One region of the Bacillus sp. WC2507 genome, then DNA from elsewhere that is predicted to be linked to it. Evidence: riboswitches for the same ligand, from Rfam matches in the RefSeq annotation. Region 1 holds a riboswitch; each other region holds the start of a gene.
What was found. Region 1 has a riboswitch for S-adenosylmethionine ahead of metK (methionine adenosyltransferase). Riboswitches for the same ligand answer to the same signal wherever they lie in the genome.

Region 1 (4,257 bases):
TTCTATGTATTCCATACCTGATACAATCCCAGCAAGTGGTCCGTTTCCTTTATAGTGCGGAATATCTTCTATAACAGGAACTTGTACGAATTGCTCTACTCGCTCTTTTATATCGGGGTGACTAATGATTACAACTTCTTGCAAAGTACTTGTCATCACTTTCACAATATGCTCAACGAAAGTAGTCCCCTTCCAAATTGCTAACGCTTTCGGCTCACCGAATCTACTCGACATACCGCCCGCTAATACAATTCCAGCATATTTACTCATTGGCGATGCAGCTCAAATGTAATATGACCTAATTCCGGCAAAATTAATTTATTCATCGCAAGGCGAACTGCTCCGCTAGACCCTGGCATTGAAAAGACGACTTTGCGTCCAATTGTACCGCCGATTGCTCTACTTAACATAGCGCTGCTTCCGATATCTTCTAAATAACTAATCATACGGAACAACTCACCAAACCCGACAATTTCTTTATCTAATAGCGCTGATACCGCTTCAATCGTTACATCACGTTTCGTAATACCAGTCCCGCCATTTGTTAATACAACATCTACGTCTTCCTTATGATAACCAGCTAACACTGCTTGCTGAATACTCTCTTTATCATCTTTTACAATTTCATAAGAAGTCACTTTATGTCCTGCTTCTTTTAACAATTCATGTAATAATTGTCCGCTCTTATCTGTCTCTTCCGTACGTGTATCGGAAATTGTTACGATCTTACAACGCACTTCTTTTGGTGCTTGTTTTTTATGTTCGGTTACGCTCATTTTTCATCTTTCCTTTCTTAAAGGCTTTTCTTCATTTTATCATATATATCTTTGCACAATTATGTATGAAGCCAACGATGCATCATGATACAATATAAGTATACTAACCCACAAAAAGGAAAATGAAAAACCATTTCCTAGACTTCACATCTTTAACTACTCTCTATATTTTCTACATAATAGAATTCAATTTTATAACTTGCACTACAAAATAAGCCGGAGGTCTAATACTATGGAACTTTATAAAAAACTAACAACAACATTCATCCTCTTATTCGTCGCTTCCATTACTGTTGGCTTTTCCTTAAAAGGCGCAATCCCATACGCTACATTAGTAAGCATTATATTCGCGACACTATTTTTACTAAGCAGTGCCTTTTGCGCTGGTAAAGCACGTCAACTGAAAGGGTGATCATCTATGTTCCGTAAGAAACAAATACTTTGTAAATCATGTGAAAAAGAAATACAAACGTATGAAAAAGCATGGATTCATATGCCCTTTCCGGCCAGTGGTATGACGAATATGAAAAAGTATATTGAGCTAGACGGCGAAGTGTATTGTGGCTCATGCATTCAAATTGTAAGTAAAGCGCAATAAAAAAAGCTTTGCGCTCACCGCGCAAAGCTTTTTTTCATATATTATAGACCAGCTTGCTCTTTTAAAGTTGCAGCTTTGTCTGTACGTTCCCATGATAGATCTACATCAGTACGTCCGAAGTGGCCGTACGCTGCTGTTTGTTTGTAAATTGGGCGACGTAAGTCTAGCATTTTAATAATACCAGCTGGGCGAAGATCGAAGTTGTTACGAACTAGTTCTACTAATACGTCTTCAGATACTTTACCAGTGCCAAATGTATCAACTGAAATTGATACTGGTTGTGCTACACCGATTGCGTATGCAAGTTGTACTTCTGCTTTATCAGCAAGACCAGCTGCTATGATATTTTTCGCAACATAACGAGCTGCATATGCTGCAGAGCGGTCAACTTTTGTTGCATCTTTACCAGAGAATGCACCGCCACCGTGGCGAGCGTATCCACCGTAAGTATCAACGATGATTTTACGTCCTGTTAAACCAGCATCACCTTGTGGTCCACCAATTACGAAGCGGCCAGTTGGGTTAATGAAGAATTTCGTTTCTCCATCCATTAATTCCGCTGGAACTACAGCCTTAATTACATGCTCTTTTAAATCGCGATCGATTTCTTCCCATGTAACATCTGGATGATGCTGTGTAGAAATTACAATTGTATCTACACGTACAGGTTTACCATTTTCATCATACTCAACTGTAACTTGCGTTTTTCCATCCGGACGTAAGTATGATAATGTGTCATCTTTACGTACTTCAGTTAAACGACGAGCTAATTTGTGAGCAAGCGAGATTGGAAGTGGCATTAATTCTTGTGTCTCATTACATGCGAAACCAAACATTAAACCTTGGTCTCCTGCACCAATTGCCTCAATCTCAGCGTCAGTCATTTGACCTTCGCGTGCTTCTAGCGCTTGGTCAACACCCATAGCGATGTCAGCAGATTGCTCATCGATAGATGTTAAAACTGCACAAGTTTCTGCATCGAATCCGTATTTTGCGCGTGTGTAACCAATGCCTTGAATTGTTTCACGAACGATTTTTGGAATATCTACGTAAGTAGAAGTCGTAATTTCCCCCGCTACCAATACTAAACCAGTTGTTACAGTTGTTTCACAAGCTACACGTGCATTTGCGTCTTTTGATAAGATCGCATCTAAAATTGAATCAGAAATTTGGTCACAAATTTTATCTGGATGTCCTTCAGTTACAGACTCAGATGTGAACAGATGACGTTTTTTTGTCATGTGGTAAACCTCCCTACAGTAATTGTATATATTGTACGGAACTCATCCTTAATTTGCCACAAACTGCGACATACATTTATTCTCCCACAAGCATACAGAAAAACCTTTCCTACTTTACATAGAGGAAAGGTTTAATTTGCTACTTGCATACTGCTTTTTGCCCTTTGCTCTTATCGTTCGAGACCATTAGCCTCGCACAGGTTTTAGCACCTATTCACCTGTATTTACCACTACAAATGAGGTTGCTGGGCTTCATCGGGCCTGTCCCTCCGCCAGCTCGGGATAAGAGAGTATCCGTCCCAACCTATACTAAAGAAATGATATTCATTTGTCAATTAATATTCACATTTTCCTGAAAGTTTTTCTCAATGCGCCTAAAGTGAATTATTAATAAGGAAATAATGTATTCACACAAACAAATAGAAATAAATAGTATACATTATTTATATAATTGTGTTATACTCTTGTTGGGGATTACGAGAAATATTTCATTAAATGAAAAGGATGGTATATAAATATGAGTACTGTGAATGTCCAAATTGGTTTACACGAATTATTGAACGGAAGCAATGCACAGATTCAACTAAGTGTTCCGCAATTAGTGGAAAAAGTATTAATGCGAAATGAAGGGAAATTAACTTCTACTGGTGCGGTTTCTGCTTCAACAGGAAAATATACAGGACGTTCTCCTAAAGATAAATTTATTGTGAAAGAAGCATCGGTTGCTGACAAAATTGCTTGGGGAGCTGTGAATCAACCGATTTCTGAAGAACATTTTAATAAATTATATACTAAAGTTTTAGAATACTTAAAAGAAAAAGAAGAGTTATTCGTCTTCAATGGATTTGCAGGCGCTGACCGCAATTACCGCCTACCAATTCAAGTTATTAACGAATATGCATGGCACAATTTATTTGTACATCAATTATTCATTCGTCCAACTGAAGAAGAATTAACAACTCATGAATCAGAGTTCACAATTGTTTCTGCGCCGAATTTCAAAGCTGATCCAGCTGTTGACGGTACAAACTCTGAAGCATTCATTATGGTTTCATTCGAAAAACGTATCGTACTAATTGGTGGTACAGAATACGCTGGAGAAATGAAAAAATCAATCTTCTCTATTATGAACTTCTTACTACCTGAACAAGATATTCTTTCTATGCATTGCTCTGCAAACGTAGGTGAAGAAGGTGACGTAGCACTATTCTTCGGTTTATCTGGAACAGGTAAAACAACATTATCTGCTGATCCAAACCGTAAATTAATTGGTGATGATGAGCATGGTTGGTCTGATAACGGCGTATTCAATATTGAAGGCGGTTGCTACGCAAAATGTGTAAACCTTTCTCACGAGAAAGAACCACAAATTTTCGATGCAATCAAATTTGGATCTGTTTTAGAAAACGTTATCATTAATAACCAAACGCGTATTGCAGACTATAACGATACTACTTTAACAGAAAATACTCGTGCTGCATACCCTATGCATGCGATCGACAATATCGTACTGCCAAGTGTTGCTGGACACCCAAATACAATCATTTTCTTAACTGCTGATGCATCTGGCGTATTGCCTCCAATCAGTAAGTTATCAAAAGAACAAGCTATGTACCATTTCTTAAGTGGCTACACTAGTAAA
Region 2 (4,257 bases), 3.7 Mb from region 1:
ACCGGTGAAGAACAAAAAGTAACGGAGCGTATGTCCGAAATTTTACAACAATTTAAAAGTGCAAATACGTATGTTATCGTATTACCTTTGCACAATTTTAATATTCCATCAAAGTTAAAAGATTACATGGACAATATCATGATTGCACGTGAAACATTTAAATATACTGAAACTGGATCAGTGGGACTACTTAAAGATGGAAGAAGAATGCTTGTTATACAAGCAAGTGGAGGAATCTATACAAATGATGATTGGTATACAGAAGTGGAATACTCTCATAAATATTTAAAAGCAATGTTTAATTTCCTTGGTATTGAAGATTATCAAATCGTTCGTGCACAAGGAACAGCAGTACTAGATCCAAATGAAGTATTACAAAATGCCTATAAAGAAGTTGAAGAGGCTGCTTCTAGATTGGCTAACAAATAAAAGTTTTCACTGGAAGAATGATGGTTATCAATAAAGATCCCCTCCACCTTAAGGCAGAGGGGACTTTCCAATTCCTACTTCAAACTACCCGCAATCTCCGTAAAGATAACTCCAAGTGCATGCGCACCTGCATCTGGATAGCCTAAACTTCTTTCACCAACTGTACCGGCGCGGCCCATGCGAGCTACGATTTCTTTCGTATACTCTGCGCCTTTGACCGCTGCTTCTGCTCCTTTTTCAAAGGCAGTTTTCATGTCTTCTTCGTTTGAAGCGCTAGCTAACCAAGAGTCTACACATGGAGCAAGTGCATCAACAAGTGTTTTGTCACCAACTACTGCTCCTCTACCGAATGACCTTTCACCTATAAAATCTGCTATCTCTTCTTTTTTCCTATATTTGCACCAGAACCTTATTTTTTAATCAACATTATTTAACTGACTCTACTTGTTTTTCTAATTCTCTTCCAAGGAATGTAGCAAGTTCAAGCATACCAAATTGATTCGCTACAGACTCTGCGTCAGAATTATAGTTTGTATTTGTATTAATATCATACGTATAAATTGTTCCATCCGCACTGCGAATAAATTCAATACCAGCAACGGTAATCTCATTTTCTTTCAAAAACTCTTTGTATTGTTCAATAATTGGCTCTTGGAAGTCTGATATAATTTCAAATTTTGTTGACGTCTCTTTCTTACCCTCTTCTCCTACTGGGCAAAAAGCATCTTGAATCGAACATGCATCTGCTGGACAAAGTTCAAATCCTTCTGATGTATCTACTTTAACCGCATATACAAACTGGCCCCCTACAAACTCACAACGTGTAATATATGATTCGGGTGCTTCAATATATTGCTGGATTAAAGTAATTCCATCAATGGGTTCTTCAAATGCCGGACCATCCAAATATTGTTCTAAAGCATCAATGGAATGAAAGAGTTGAACACCAAGGCCTTTACCTGCACGGTTATGCTTTGTAATGAACGGTACTTCCCCTAACTCCTTTGCTGCTTTTACTATATGATCACGGCCAACAGCACCAATTGTTTTCGGCACTTGTATCCCAAATTTTCTTAATGCTGCATATTGATTCAATTTACTTACTTCAAGGCGTAATGCACGAGATCCGTTAAATACTGTTCGTCCGTGTCCCTCTAGCCAAGCAAGAACACCTTCAGTCAACTCAGGTGCATATCGATGCCCTCTCGTATGTGAAGAAGCACTCATGCGGCTATAAAAAACACCTTTGGGAGGTTCTTGTTCTAATGAAAGTGTTCCTTCATTTAAAAGCCATTCCTCATACGGTAACTCCAGTTCTTCCAACCTTTTCACTAAATGATCCGTCCATTCCTTATTCTCATGTAATATGTAAATTTTACTCATTTGTAATCAATTCCTTTCTTTTTGCTTCAACTAATGGCATCACTTTTTCAGAAAATCGTTTCATCTCTTCAAGCTGCGGTGAAAATTGTAAAAGTAATAACGTAACACCCACTTTTTCAAAAGCAAGTATCCTTTCTGCAATTTGTTCTGGTGTTCCGATTAAATTAGGACGTAACCCGCGATTAGATACGGAATAATCATTGAGCTTCACTTGCTGTTCCAAATGCGATTTACTAATAAAGTCTTGGTAACCCGCATAACCTAACGCATCGTCTTTCACATCCGTTATGCGTCTCCATTCTTCTAATGCCTCTTCTTCTGTATCACGACAAATGACGTAAGCCGCAAGCCCGAATGACTGCAATGGCTCCTCTGTAACTTTCTTTCTACGATTCTTCATATCTTCTATTTTCACAGATACTTCTTCCACTGTTCCCCCGTGCATTACATATGCATCCGCGTGATTTACAATGACCTCTTTTCCTCGCTCACTCTCACCACCTGCATAAAGCTTAATTCCTTGTTTCTGAACAGGTTTTGGACTTAAATGCGTATGATGAAGCTCATAAAAGTTCCCTTTATAAGAAAACTCTTCTTCTTTCCAAAGCTCCTTCAAAACTGTTACAAATTCCTCTGTGCGATCATATCTTTCATCATGTGCAGTAAATACTCCGCCGTACTGTCTGGCTTCTTCTTCCCACCATGCCGAAACTACATTCAATGTAAAACGGCCATTACTTAATTGATCGATATTTGCTGCCATTTTCGCTGTAACTGCTGGATTATGGAAGCCAGGTCTTACAGCTGTCATAATCTCTAATCTATCCGTCACTGCTGCAAGTGCTGCCGCAGTTGTCCACGCTTCTAAACTTGGTGCTGAAACACCTTTTATATCATTTAAATTTAATTCTGCAATAAGTGTTGTTGAAAAACCTAATTGTTCTGCCTCTTGCGCTGCTTGTTTTGCATACTCAAACGTAGGCGGCATAGATTCATCATCTACATTTCGAAGCCATCCCCCAAAAATCGGTAACCAAAAACCGTACTCCACTACCTATTCCCCCTTTATCCCTTAGCCATAAAAAAAGGCTACTCTTATCGAAATAAGAGTAGCCTTCTTGACTAAGGGAACCGCTCTTATCTTTCAGGTGTTTCTTCACCTGCAGGATTTGGCACCTTTCGTCTAAAACGAGGTTGCCGAAGTTTCATAGGGCCCGTCCCTCCACTTCTCAACATAAGAATTGTTTGTGTGATTTTCATTTATTATAATCATCAGAATAATAAAAATCAATATTTTAATACTTATTTTTCCGATATACATTAAATGATATATGAAAAACCATATTGTTATAGAGATTTATAAGGGTATTATGTTGCTTTACTTGCGAATATATAAAGGGCTATGGTGTCTTATGTCGAAAACATCATGTATAACCAAGTTGCTTTACTTCTATCTTAAAAACACAGCAAAAGAGGTGTTAGTAGCATGAAAAATAAACGATGTGAGAATTGTGGTTCTACTACATTTAAAGAAGGAAGAGTTGGATCTGCTTATCATGCATATGTTTGTGAAGATGATTCTAGTAGGCTCTTTTCAGTAGGGAAACGTTGCAAACTCTTAACTACATTTTGTTTAGAATGTGGTGAGGTGAAATCATTTAGAGTGGAGAAGCCGGAGATATTTAATGAATAAAACATTAGAATCGAGATGTCCTTCAACCTAATTCTCTTGGTAGACGTGGTTGTAGTTAATACAAATACCATTCCGGTGGAGGCACCATAGGGTGTCTTTTTTTAGTCAGGAATAAGTTTTTACTGCGGTACATATGAAAATAAATCATCTGATTATAAAAATAAAAAAACGCTCATTTGAGCGTTTCATCTATATAATACCTAATAATTACTTTTTCTTCACTTTGATCTAATAACTCTTTATACTTCAATATTACGTCAGCCCCACGGCTCTCCATGCGTATATTGTATAACGCTTGTTGTATTAACCTTTGATTGTTCCGTTGAAACATTTACTCCATATATAATTCCTGAAAACAAATTATATGAACTATGAGCTAATATAGCCGAAAAAAGACCGTATCTTAAGAAAAGTAAAGCATATATAAATAGAATGCGAAATTCAATACACTAGGCTCATGCATGAGTGCAGACACAAAACTTGTAGACAATATCCATACCCAAACGTATTTACTGTTTCTTTCTACAAATAAATTTAAATACAATTTATTAAACACATTAGAATGCTCTTTCGCATTATTAGCCAACCATAATATTGCTGCATAAGGCCCATATCTTTTCAAAATACAGTGGTTTTCATATGTCCCTAAAATTATAACAATAACTTTTCTACACCTACGCCATCTATTAATAACAGTTTCAAAGAAGGTGATATTTTAATTGCTTCTTCGATATCTAAATCTCCAAAATCCA
Region 3 (4,257 bases), 2.8 Mb from region 1:
ACATGTTGAATCGATTGAACGAAAAGGATCGAAATTTACAACAGGTAAAAAGGTTGGTAGCTGTAAAAAATGTGATGGCGATGTGATTGATAAGTCAACGTTTTACGGTTGTTCTAATTACAACACGACACAATGTGATTTTACCATCTCGAAGAAAATATTAAGCAAAACAATTTCGCAAAAGAATATGACAAAGCTTTTAAAAGGTGAGAAGACCGATTTAATTAAAGGCTTTAAAAAGGGCGAGAAAACATTTGATGCGAAGTTAGAGTGGAAAGATAATAAGATTAATTTTGTGTTTGAGAATTAAGTGGCTTTAGCAAATACAAGGTTTTGTAAAAGGTTAGATTTAAAAAATATGGATAGAAAAGAGAGAGCATGACAACTTTATGTCATGCTTTTTTATTTTGTAATTACAGGATTTTGTGTGCTAACAATAAAAAATATTTGAAAAGATAGTATTAAATAGGATGTTTATAGTATCTTTATCATTTCTTTTATATAAAGGAAAAATAAGCAATTAAGAGCACAACTGAAAGTATTTTATACTGATGTATGTGAAAATATGCAATAAAAATATTATCTAAAATAATAAAATTTTATTGTAAAACGATAAAATTTATATTAAAATCAAAAACAGAGTAAATAAGTGTGGTGCTTTTTATAGAAAAGGTAACAACGTTATTTTTAAAATTAGAGGAGGTATAAATATGGACATTAACAATGTGATTATTGAAAATATGGATAACCCTCATGAGTTGGAGAGAATGTATAGAAAAGATCCGAAATCTTTTAAAAAGTCATTCTCACAAGCATGGGCCCAAAACCCTGATTCTCAGGTTCTAGGTGCTTGGTATGAAAGGTTGCATTTCAAGGAGACGGCAAATAAAGAAAAAAAATCGTTGTTTCAAAAAGGTTTCTTATTCATGGGCATGCTAGCTATTCTAGCTGGGCTAAGTACCAGAATCATTTTCCACTTTGTCGAGCAGGAAGCAATCGCTCCAATTAACCTAGCTTTTGGTGTAATTCCTTTTATTGCTGCTTATTTTATTTACAATAATACGCCGAAAAAAAGTATTATTTATTTCCTTGCAGCGTTGTTCTTAATTGCCGGGTTGTATCTTAATATGTTGCCATTAAATTATAAAGACAGCAGTATCCTTGCGTATTTACATCTTCCTATATTGTTATGGGTCTTAGTAGGACTTGCGTTTACGGGAAATGAATATTCAAAAGGCAGTACAAGATTAGCTTATATTAAATTTAATTTAGAATATTGTCTTCTCTACGCGAGCATGGCAGTGAGTGGAATGATACTAGCAGTATTCACTATGCGATTATTTAGCTTTGTTGACTTGGATATAGGAGAATTCTATTTTAGTAATGTTGTTTTATTTGGAGCTGCCGCTCTCGCTGTAGTGGCTGCATATTTAGTATCAATGAATCTTAAACTTGCTAAAAATATTACACCATACATATCTAAAATTTTTAGTCCGCTCGTCCTGATCACATTGTTGATCTATCTTATAACGGTTATATGGGTTGGGAAAAATCCGTTCTTGGACCGCAATTTCCTAATGGCCTTCAACGGAATACTCCTTGGTGTATTGGCTGTTACTATATTTTCTATCGTTGAGAGTGACTCAGACGAGAAAAAGAACATTTCAGATTATATAAATTGTGCCCTAATTGTTTTGGCGCTTATTATTGACACTGTGGCATTATCAGCTATCGTATTCAGACTTTCTTCTTACGGTATTACACCTAATAGACTTGCTGTTTTAGGCGTAAACATACTGATTTGGGCAAATCTCATTTGGATTATGTTTTCCTATATGCGTTTTCTACAAAACAAATCAGGACCGAGAGCTATCCAAGATGCCGTCACGAAGTATTTGCCAATCTACGGACTTTGGGCAGCTTTCGTTATATTTACGTTTCCTTTAATTTTTAATTAGAAAGGCTTTATTAACGTAACGACAAAATTGTTAAAAGAGGATGATAGATGTCATCTTCTTTTAACTGTATAGAAAAACATATTGAAATTATTTTGATGTAAAATATAATGAATTTAGATAATTAAATAAGAAACTTCTTATTAAGAGAGGTGGAGGGACTGGCCCTTCGAAGCCTCAGCAACCTAATGTTAAATAAAGGTGCTAAATCCTGTAGGGTCTAAAAGTCCTAATAGATAAGAAAATGGGTATAAGTAAACCTTCTTCTTATTTTGAAGAAGGTTTTTTGTCATATAAATGGAGAATTAGAAAGGTGGTGATACAGAAGCGAAAGAATTAAAGAAAATATAGAAGAAGAAACCGGAGGGCGTAGTGAATAATCAAGTTGGAAGTTTAAAAGAGGATAGCACTAGTGATAGTATTTGGAGCAATAAAGTTTTTTCGTATTTTTTCTTAGCAAGTTGTATTTCTTTGATAGGCAATTCAATGGTTACGCTCGTTTTACCGTTATGGGTAATGAAATTAACGAATTCTCCAATACTTGTTTCTGGGGTAAACATTGCAATAGCAACGACGGCAATTCTGTTTGCACCTGTAACAGGAACGTTAGCAGATCGAATGTCGCGAAGAAAGCTTATGATAATTGCGGATGTTATGAGATGTATCGTTATGATTTTAATTGCAGTTATAGCATTTTACAATAAAATGCTATACATTCCGTTACTACTTTTACTTATTATACGTTCGATGGGGAGTGCCTTATTTACACCAGCTTCAAATGCAGCATTAGTAACATATGTGGAAGAAAAGCATGTTCAACAGGCGATTACACTGAGGCAAATATCAATACAAATCATATCGGTTGCCATTCCTTTAATGGCGAGTTTTTTAATTAGTATTTTTAGTTTTCATGGAGTATTTGTATTAGATTCACTCACATTCTTTATATCTTTTTTAATTTTAATGAACATCAAATTTCCACGTGAGTTGAAAATAGAAAAGAAAAAGCCTTTTTACGAAGACTTTAAAGAGGGCTTCTCCATATTTAATAGTAATCAATCATTGAAAACATTGCTTATGAGCGCTGTGGTTATTAATTTACTTGGAGCGGCGTGTATGCTTTCACTACAAGTAATAGTTGTTAGAGAAATGGACCTTTCTACGGGATGGTATAGTATAGTTTTTGCGGCATCACCGATAGGGATTTTAATAGGAGCATTTATTACTAAAAAGATTCGTACATATAAAACGATTACGACTGCTTTTATATGTACTGCTATTATGGGGATTTTTAATGCTGCAATGGGTACGACGTTAAATCCGGTATTATTTTCAGTTTATTATTTTTTATCAGGAATTGCATTTGGAGTGAGTAATGTATATTTTGGAGTACTGTATAGAAAATTAATTCCAAATGAAGTGCAAGGGAGATTTTTTGGTTTTTTAAATTCATTATTATTGGTATCAACTCCAGTTGGAATTGCAATAACAGGGTATTCATTAGAGTCAATTTCAGCTTCTATTCTATTTATTATAATTGGTATTATTACGTTTTTAGTTTCAGTTATTTCGTTTGTGATGATAAATAAGAAATAAGTGTTGTATGAAATTTTTCAAAAACAAAAAACGTCCCATAACAGGACGTTTTTTATTATGTATATTGTTGTTTTCTCTTAATAAGCAACAACACTTGTGAAACACAAGCAAGTACTGGCAGTTCAATCAACGGTCCAATAACTAACGCGAGAGCGATAAGAGGTTCGTCTGGAAAAGCGGTCACAGCAATAGCGAGTGCAACAGGTGAGTTTCTTGCTAAAGTTGTTAAGTTTAGACTTACTGTATCTTTATAAGATAAACGCATCATGCGTCCGATAAATTGTCCGAGTACAAAATTAATGATGAAGAACAATAGAACAGGAATGAGTAATAATAAAACGACTTTCATATTTTGTAGTAAATATTTTCCTTGTGATGCAAACATCGCTACTATTGCTAAACTTAAAAATACAATTTGGGCAGAGCTGAAAAACGGAATGAGTTTATTCTCGAGTGTTTCAGCTTTTTTCATTTTATTCATAATGAATTTTGTAGCGTGTGCAAGTAAAAATGGTAAGACGATTACGATAACAATACTTTCTACTAAAACAGAAACTGCTACAGTCTTCATAACACCAGCAAATAAAAATAAATAAATGGGAAGGAGTAGTACTTGCAAAATTAAATTTACCGGTAAAATCGCTGTAGAAAGTGCTACATTACCTTTCGCTATTTCAGTAAAGATTAAGTACCAATCTGTACATGG
Region 4 (4,257 bases), 700 kb from region 1:
TTAGATATATTAATTAACAACGCAGGAATGCAACACGTGTCACCAATTGAAGATTTTCCAACCGAAAAGTTCGAACTACTTATTAAAATTATGCAAATCGCCCCTTTTATCGCAATTAAGCATGCTTTCCCAATTATGAAAAAGCAAAAATATGGTCGTATTATTAATGTAGCTTCCATTAATGGCCTCGTTGGATTCGCTGGAAAAGCTGCCTACAATAGCGCGAAACATGGCGTAATTGGATTAACAAAAGTTGCCGCTTTAGAAGGCGCTACTCACGGTATTACTGTAAATGCTCTTTGTCCTGGTTACGTCGATACCCCTCTTGTGCGTAATCAACTACAAGATTTAGCTACTACACGAAATGTACCACTTGAAAATGTTTTAGAAGATGTCATTTATCCACTTGTACCACAAAAACGCTTATTACAAGTACAAGAAATCGCGGATTATGCTATGTTTTTAGCAAGTGAAAAAGCTAAAGGGATAACTGGACAAGCTGTCGTTATCGATGGTGGTTATACTGCTCAATAAAGTGAAACTTTATTGAGTGGGGGTTTTCTTTATCCCCCACCTAACTTCTTTGCTTTCACTGAAGTTTAAGGTGGGGTCTTACTGCCCATTAATGCGGGATAAAAAATAAGGTTTGCTCACGAAGAGCAAACCTTATTTTTTATCCCGAGGATCGTCATACTGTAGTAATTGCCGCGGCAACTTTTCTATTGCAACAATTACCCCATCTAATTTACTTTCAATTCGATGGAGTAGATATAATGTTACAACAATGGGAAACCCTACATTACCTATCATTTTGATCCACTCTTCCATCTTTTTCGCCTCCTTTCATTATATAAATAAGAGAAAAGAACATATTTAGGCATAAAAAAACAAGCTATTATGTATTAGCTTGTTTTTTCAAACAATGATGCAATTTCTCGCTTATAATCCCCACGTATAATTCCTTTTTCAGTAATAATACCTGTAATTAATTCATTAGGTGTTACGTCAAATGCAGGATTATAAACATCAGTTCCAATTGGCGCCACTTGTTTCCCAAAAATTTTCGTAACTTCTGTTTCATCTCTTTCTTCAATAACAATTTCTGCACCTGTTTGTTTCGTAATATCAAACGTAGATAACGGAGCTGCAACGTAGAACGGGATATCGAAATACTTTGCTAATATCGCTAAATTCATTGTTCCGATTTTATTTGCTGTATCTCCATTTGCAACAATTCGGTCCGCCCCTACAATAATCGCGTTTATTTCTTTCGTTTGAATAGCATGCGCTGCCGTATTATCTGTAATAAGTGTTACATCAATATCTGCCTGTTTTAATTCCCAGGTCGTTAAACGTCCGCCTTGTAAAACAGGTCTCGTTTCACACGCATACGCATGTAAATGTACACCTTTTTCTTTCCCAATATAAAACGGTGCTAATGCAGTACCATATCTAGCAGTTGCAATACTGCCAGCGTTACAAATTGTTAAAATATTATTCCCGTCTTTAAAGCATGTTAATGCATGTTCTCCAATACTCCGGCATACCGCTTCATCTTCTTGCTGAATGAGAAGCGCTTCTTCTTCTAATATTTTTTGTGCTTCTTTTATTGTAGTAATATCTTGAATAGATTCTCTCATACGATCGATTGCCCAAAATAAATTGACTGCTGTCGGACGTGATGTTCCTAAATAATTACAATCTCTATTAAACTTCTTTTGAAATTCTTCCATATGTACAGTGTTATATTTTTTGGATGCAAGCGCCAAGCCAAATGCAGCTACAATTCCAATTGCAGGTGCTCCTCGCACTTCTAACATGACAATACTCTTCCATACCTCTTCAATCGTCGTTAATGTTTTATATTCTGTGCTATGCGGCAACTTTGTTTGATTTAATACTGCAATAGCATCCCCTTTCCAACTGACAGACCTCGGAATAGTAACAATTGTACTCATGCTTTTATCCCTCCAGAAACCGTCTGTTGAAATAATGTTCGGAACAGTTGAATATCAGCACTCTTAGATTCATATTTTATTAGTTCTTTACCTAAGGATAGCGCTTGTTTCTTAGCTTGAATTCTCGCTTCTTTATTTGCTATTTCATCTAAATCAGCTACATGTGCTAAGCCAATTGTTCTACGGATAAGCTCACATCCGGCAAATCCGACAGCATCCGTAAAAATATTTTGCAAAATAATTGGTAGCCATTGCTTTTCTTTCGTATATGCCTCTACACCTTCTCCAATCCATAACCTCGTAAAAGTTTCTACAAAATAACTCCACGTCTTCTCTATATGGAAAAATAGCAAATTTCTCTGTTCTTCTTCTCTAGATAGAGCATTTAATAATAGATTTGCAATAAATTGACCAAGATCAAATCCAAATGGGCCATATGTTGCAAATTCCGGATCAATCACTTTCGTTTCAGAAGGTGATGAAAAAATACTACCAGTATGTAAATCACCGTGAATAAGCGCTTCTTTTCTCGTTAAAAATTTATATTTATATTGCGCGACTTTTAACTTTAAAGTTTTGTCACTCCACAATTCATCAACCGCTAGTTGTAACTCCGGCTCATAATCATTCGTATCGTAATGACCGAACGGATCTGTAAACACTAAATCTTCTGTAATCTTACAAAGGTCTGGGTTTACAAATGTACCTTCTAGTACCCTTTTCTCTTCTGACTGCAAACCGAAATCTGAGGTGTAAAATAAAACATGTGCTAGAAAACGACCGATATGCTGAGATAAAAGTGGGTACTCTTCTCCGCCTATCAATCCCCTTCTTGTAATTGTTAACCTTGATAAGTCTTCTATGACTGTTACCGCTAACTCTTCATCATGACTGTACACTACCGGAACATAATCTGGTACATACTTCGCAAAGATTTGCAGTGCCTTGCTTTCAATCGTTGCTCTTTTTATAGACAATGGCCAGCTCTCACCAACTACTTTCGCATATGGCAATGCTTGTTTTAATATAATAGACTTCTCTCCATCATCTAATTTGAACACGTAATTTAAATTTCCATCTCCAATTTCATGACAAACTACATTTGCTTTCTTTTCAAAATAACCGTGTTCTTTTGCATATTGTATAGCTGTTGTTTCAGTTAATGAATAATATCCCATCGTCTTCTCCCCCTTTTAAATTCAGAGGTTTTTCTAACACAGAAAAACCTCTTTCCACTAAGAAAGAGGTTTGAAGTTTATCTTCTCCCCTCTTATCTGCCAGAAAGTAAACTTTCTGCTGGAATTAGCACCGTGCCTTTTGGCGTAAATAAACGCCCCATTTCACAATGGTATTACGGTCGGTTGCTGGGCTTCATCGGGCCAAATCCCTCCACCTGCTCTTGATAAGAGTTGTATAATTTTTTGAATTTTTAACTTTATGTTGAAGACTATACCAAGAATAAAAATCACTTGTCAACATTTTATTTGTATAATTCTGGACGACGATCTGCAAAAACCGGAATTCCTTTGCGTACTTCTTTAATTTTCTCGAATGTAAGCTCTCCAAATAAAATTGATTCTTCTTCATTCGCTTCCACAACAACTTCGCCCCAAGGATCGACAATTAAAGAATGACCGGCAAACTCATTATTCGGATCCTTTCCTGCCCTATTACATGCAACAACATAACACTGATTTTCGACTGCTCTTGCTTGCAATAACAAACGCCAATGTGCTAAACGAACTAATGGCCATTCTGCTACAACAAATAAAACCTTTGCACCTTTAGCAGTATGAACACGCATCCACTCTGGGAAACGAATGTCATAACAAATTGTGCCGGCGCACTCAACATCATCTAGCTTAAATTCACCTGTACTATTTCCAGCGATTAAATATTTATGTTCATCCATAAGCTGAAATAAATGAACTTTACTATATTCATTGACTAGTTCTCCTTCCTTGTTTACTACATACATTGTATTTGTAACACCTTGCTCTGCTTGCTTCGCTATAGACCCACCGACAATATGTACACCATATTGCTTCGACCATTCTTTCAGCTTTTCTTTCGTTTGCAATCCATCCCTATCTGCAATTTCAGAAAGTCTTGTTAAATCATATCCTGTTGTCCATAGTTCTGGTAAGACGATAACATCTGGTCTTTCCTTCATCGCTTCGCTTATTTTACTTTTAGCGTTCTCAATATTTTTTTCTACATCTCCAAAGACAATATCCATTTGAATACATGCGACTTTCATTTTGTCAGCCCCATTCATAATTTTTTCTTTACAAAATAC

Region 2: it holds a riboswitch for S-adenosylmethionine, as region 1 does, so the genes downstream of both, ACUN28_RS24480 (LLM class flavin-dependent oxidoreductase) here and metK (methionine adenosyltransferase) in region 1, are expected to answer to the same signal.
Region 3: it holds a riboswitch for S-adenosylmethionine, as region 1 does, so the genes downstream of both, ACUN28_RS20130 (MFS transporter) here and metK (methionine adenosyltransferase) in region 1, are expected to answer to the same signal.
Region 4: it holds a riboswitch for S-adenosylmethionine, as region 1 does, so the genes downstream of both, mtnK (S-methyl-5-thioribose kinase) here and metK (methionine adenosyltransferase) in region 1, are expected to answer to the same signal.

What each region holds. Positions count from the first base shown of each region.
Region 1 covers NZ_JBQXPN010000001.1:962,436-966,692, reverse strand. The annotation lists gene ACUN28_RS05205 (molybdenum cofactor guanylyltransferase) at 1-270, opposite strand, end outside; gene ACUN28_RS05200 (MogA/MoaB family molybdenum cofactor biosynthesis protein) at 267-776, opposite strand; gene ACUN28_RS05195 (hypothetical protein) at 1,009-1,188, shown strand; gene ACUN28_RS05190 (hypothetical protein) at 1,195-1,374, shown strand; gene metK (methionine adenosyltransferase) at 1,416-2,615, opposite strand; SAM riboswitch class I at 2,783-2,904, opposite strand; gene pckA (phosphoenolpyruvate carboxykinase (ATP)) at 3,133-4,257, shown strand, end outside.
Region 2 covers NZ_JBQXPN010000001.1:4,635,033-4,639,289, forward strand. The annotation lists gene ACUN28_RS24465 (FMN-dependent NADH-azoreductase) at 1-429, shown strand, start outside; partial or broken gene ACUN28_RS24470 (DAK2 domain-containing protein) at 504-794, opposite strand; gene ACUN28_RS24475 (ATP-grasp domain-containing protein) at 856-1,812, opposite strand; gene ACUN28_RS24480 (LLM class flavin-dependent oxidoreductase) at 1,805-2,863, opposite strand; SAM riboswitch class I at 2,947-3,053, opposite strand; gene ACUN28_RS24485 (hypothetical protein) at 3,299-3,505, shown strand; gene ACUN28_RS24490 (SMI1/KNR4 family protein) at 4,157-4,257, opposite strand, start outside.
Region 3 covers NZ_JBQXPN010000001.1:3,804,742-3,808,998, reverse strand. The annotation lists gene topB (DNA topoisomerase III) at 1-310, shown strand, start outside; gene ACUN28_RS20135 (DUF4153 domain-containing protein) at 711-1,958, shown strand; SAM riboswitch class I at 2,093-2,198, shown strand; gene ACUN28_RS20130 (MFS transporter) at 2,328-3,551, shown strand; gene ACUN28_RS20125 (arsenic resistance protein) at 3,607-4,257, opposite strand, start outside.
Region 4 covers NZ_JBQXPN010000001.1:1,661,224-1,665,480, reverse strand. The annotation lists gene ACUN28_RS09005 (3-hydroxybutyrate dehydrogenase) at 1-534, shown strand, start outside; gene ACUN28_RS09000 (YvrJ family protein) at 667-828, opposite strand; gene mtnA (S-methyl-5-thioribose-1-phosphate isomerase) at 903-1,958, opposite strand; gene mtnK (S-methyl-5-thioribose kinase) at 1,955-3,136, opposite strand; SAM riboswitch class I at 3,226-3,367, opposite strand; gene ACUN28_RS08985 (carbon-nitrogen family hydrolase) at 3,439-4,257, opposite strand, start outside.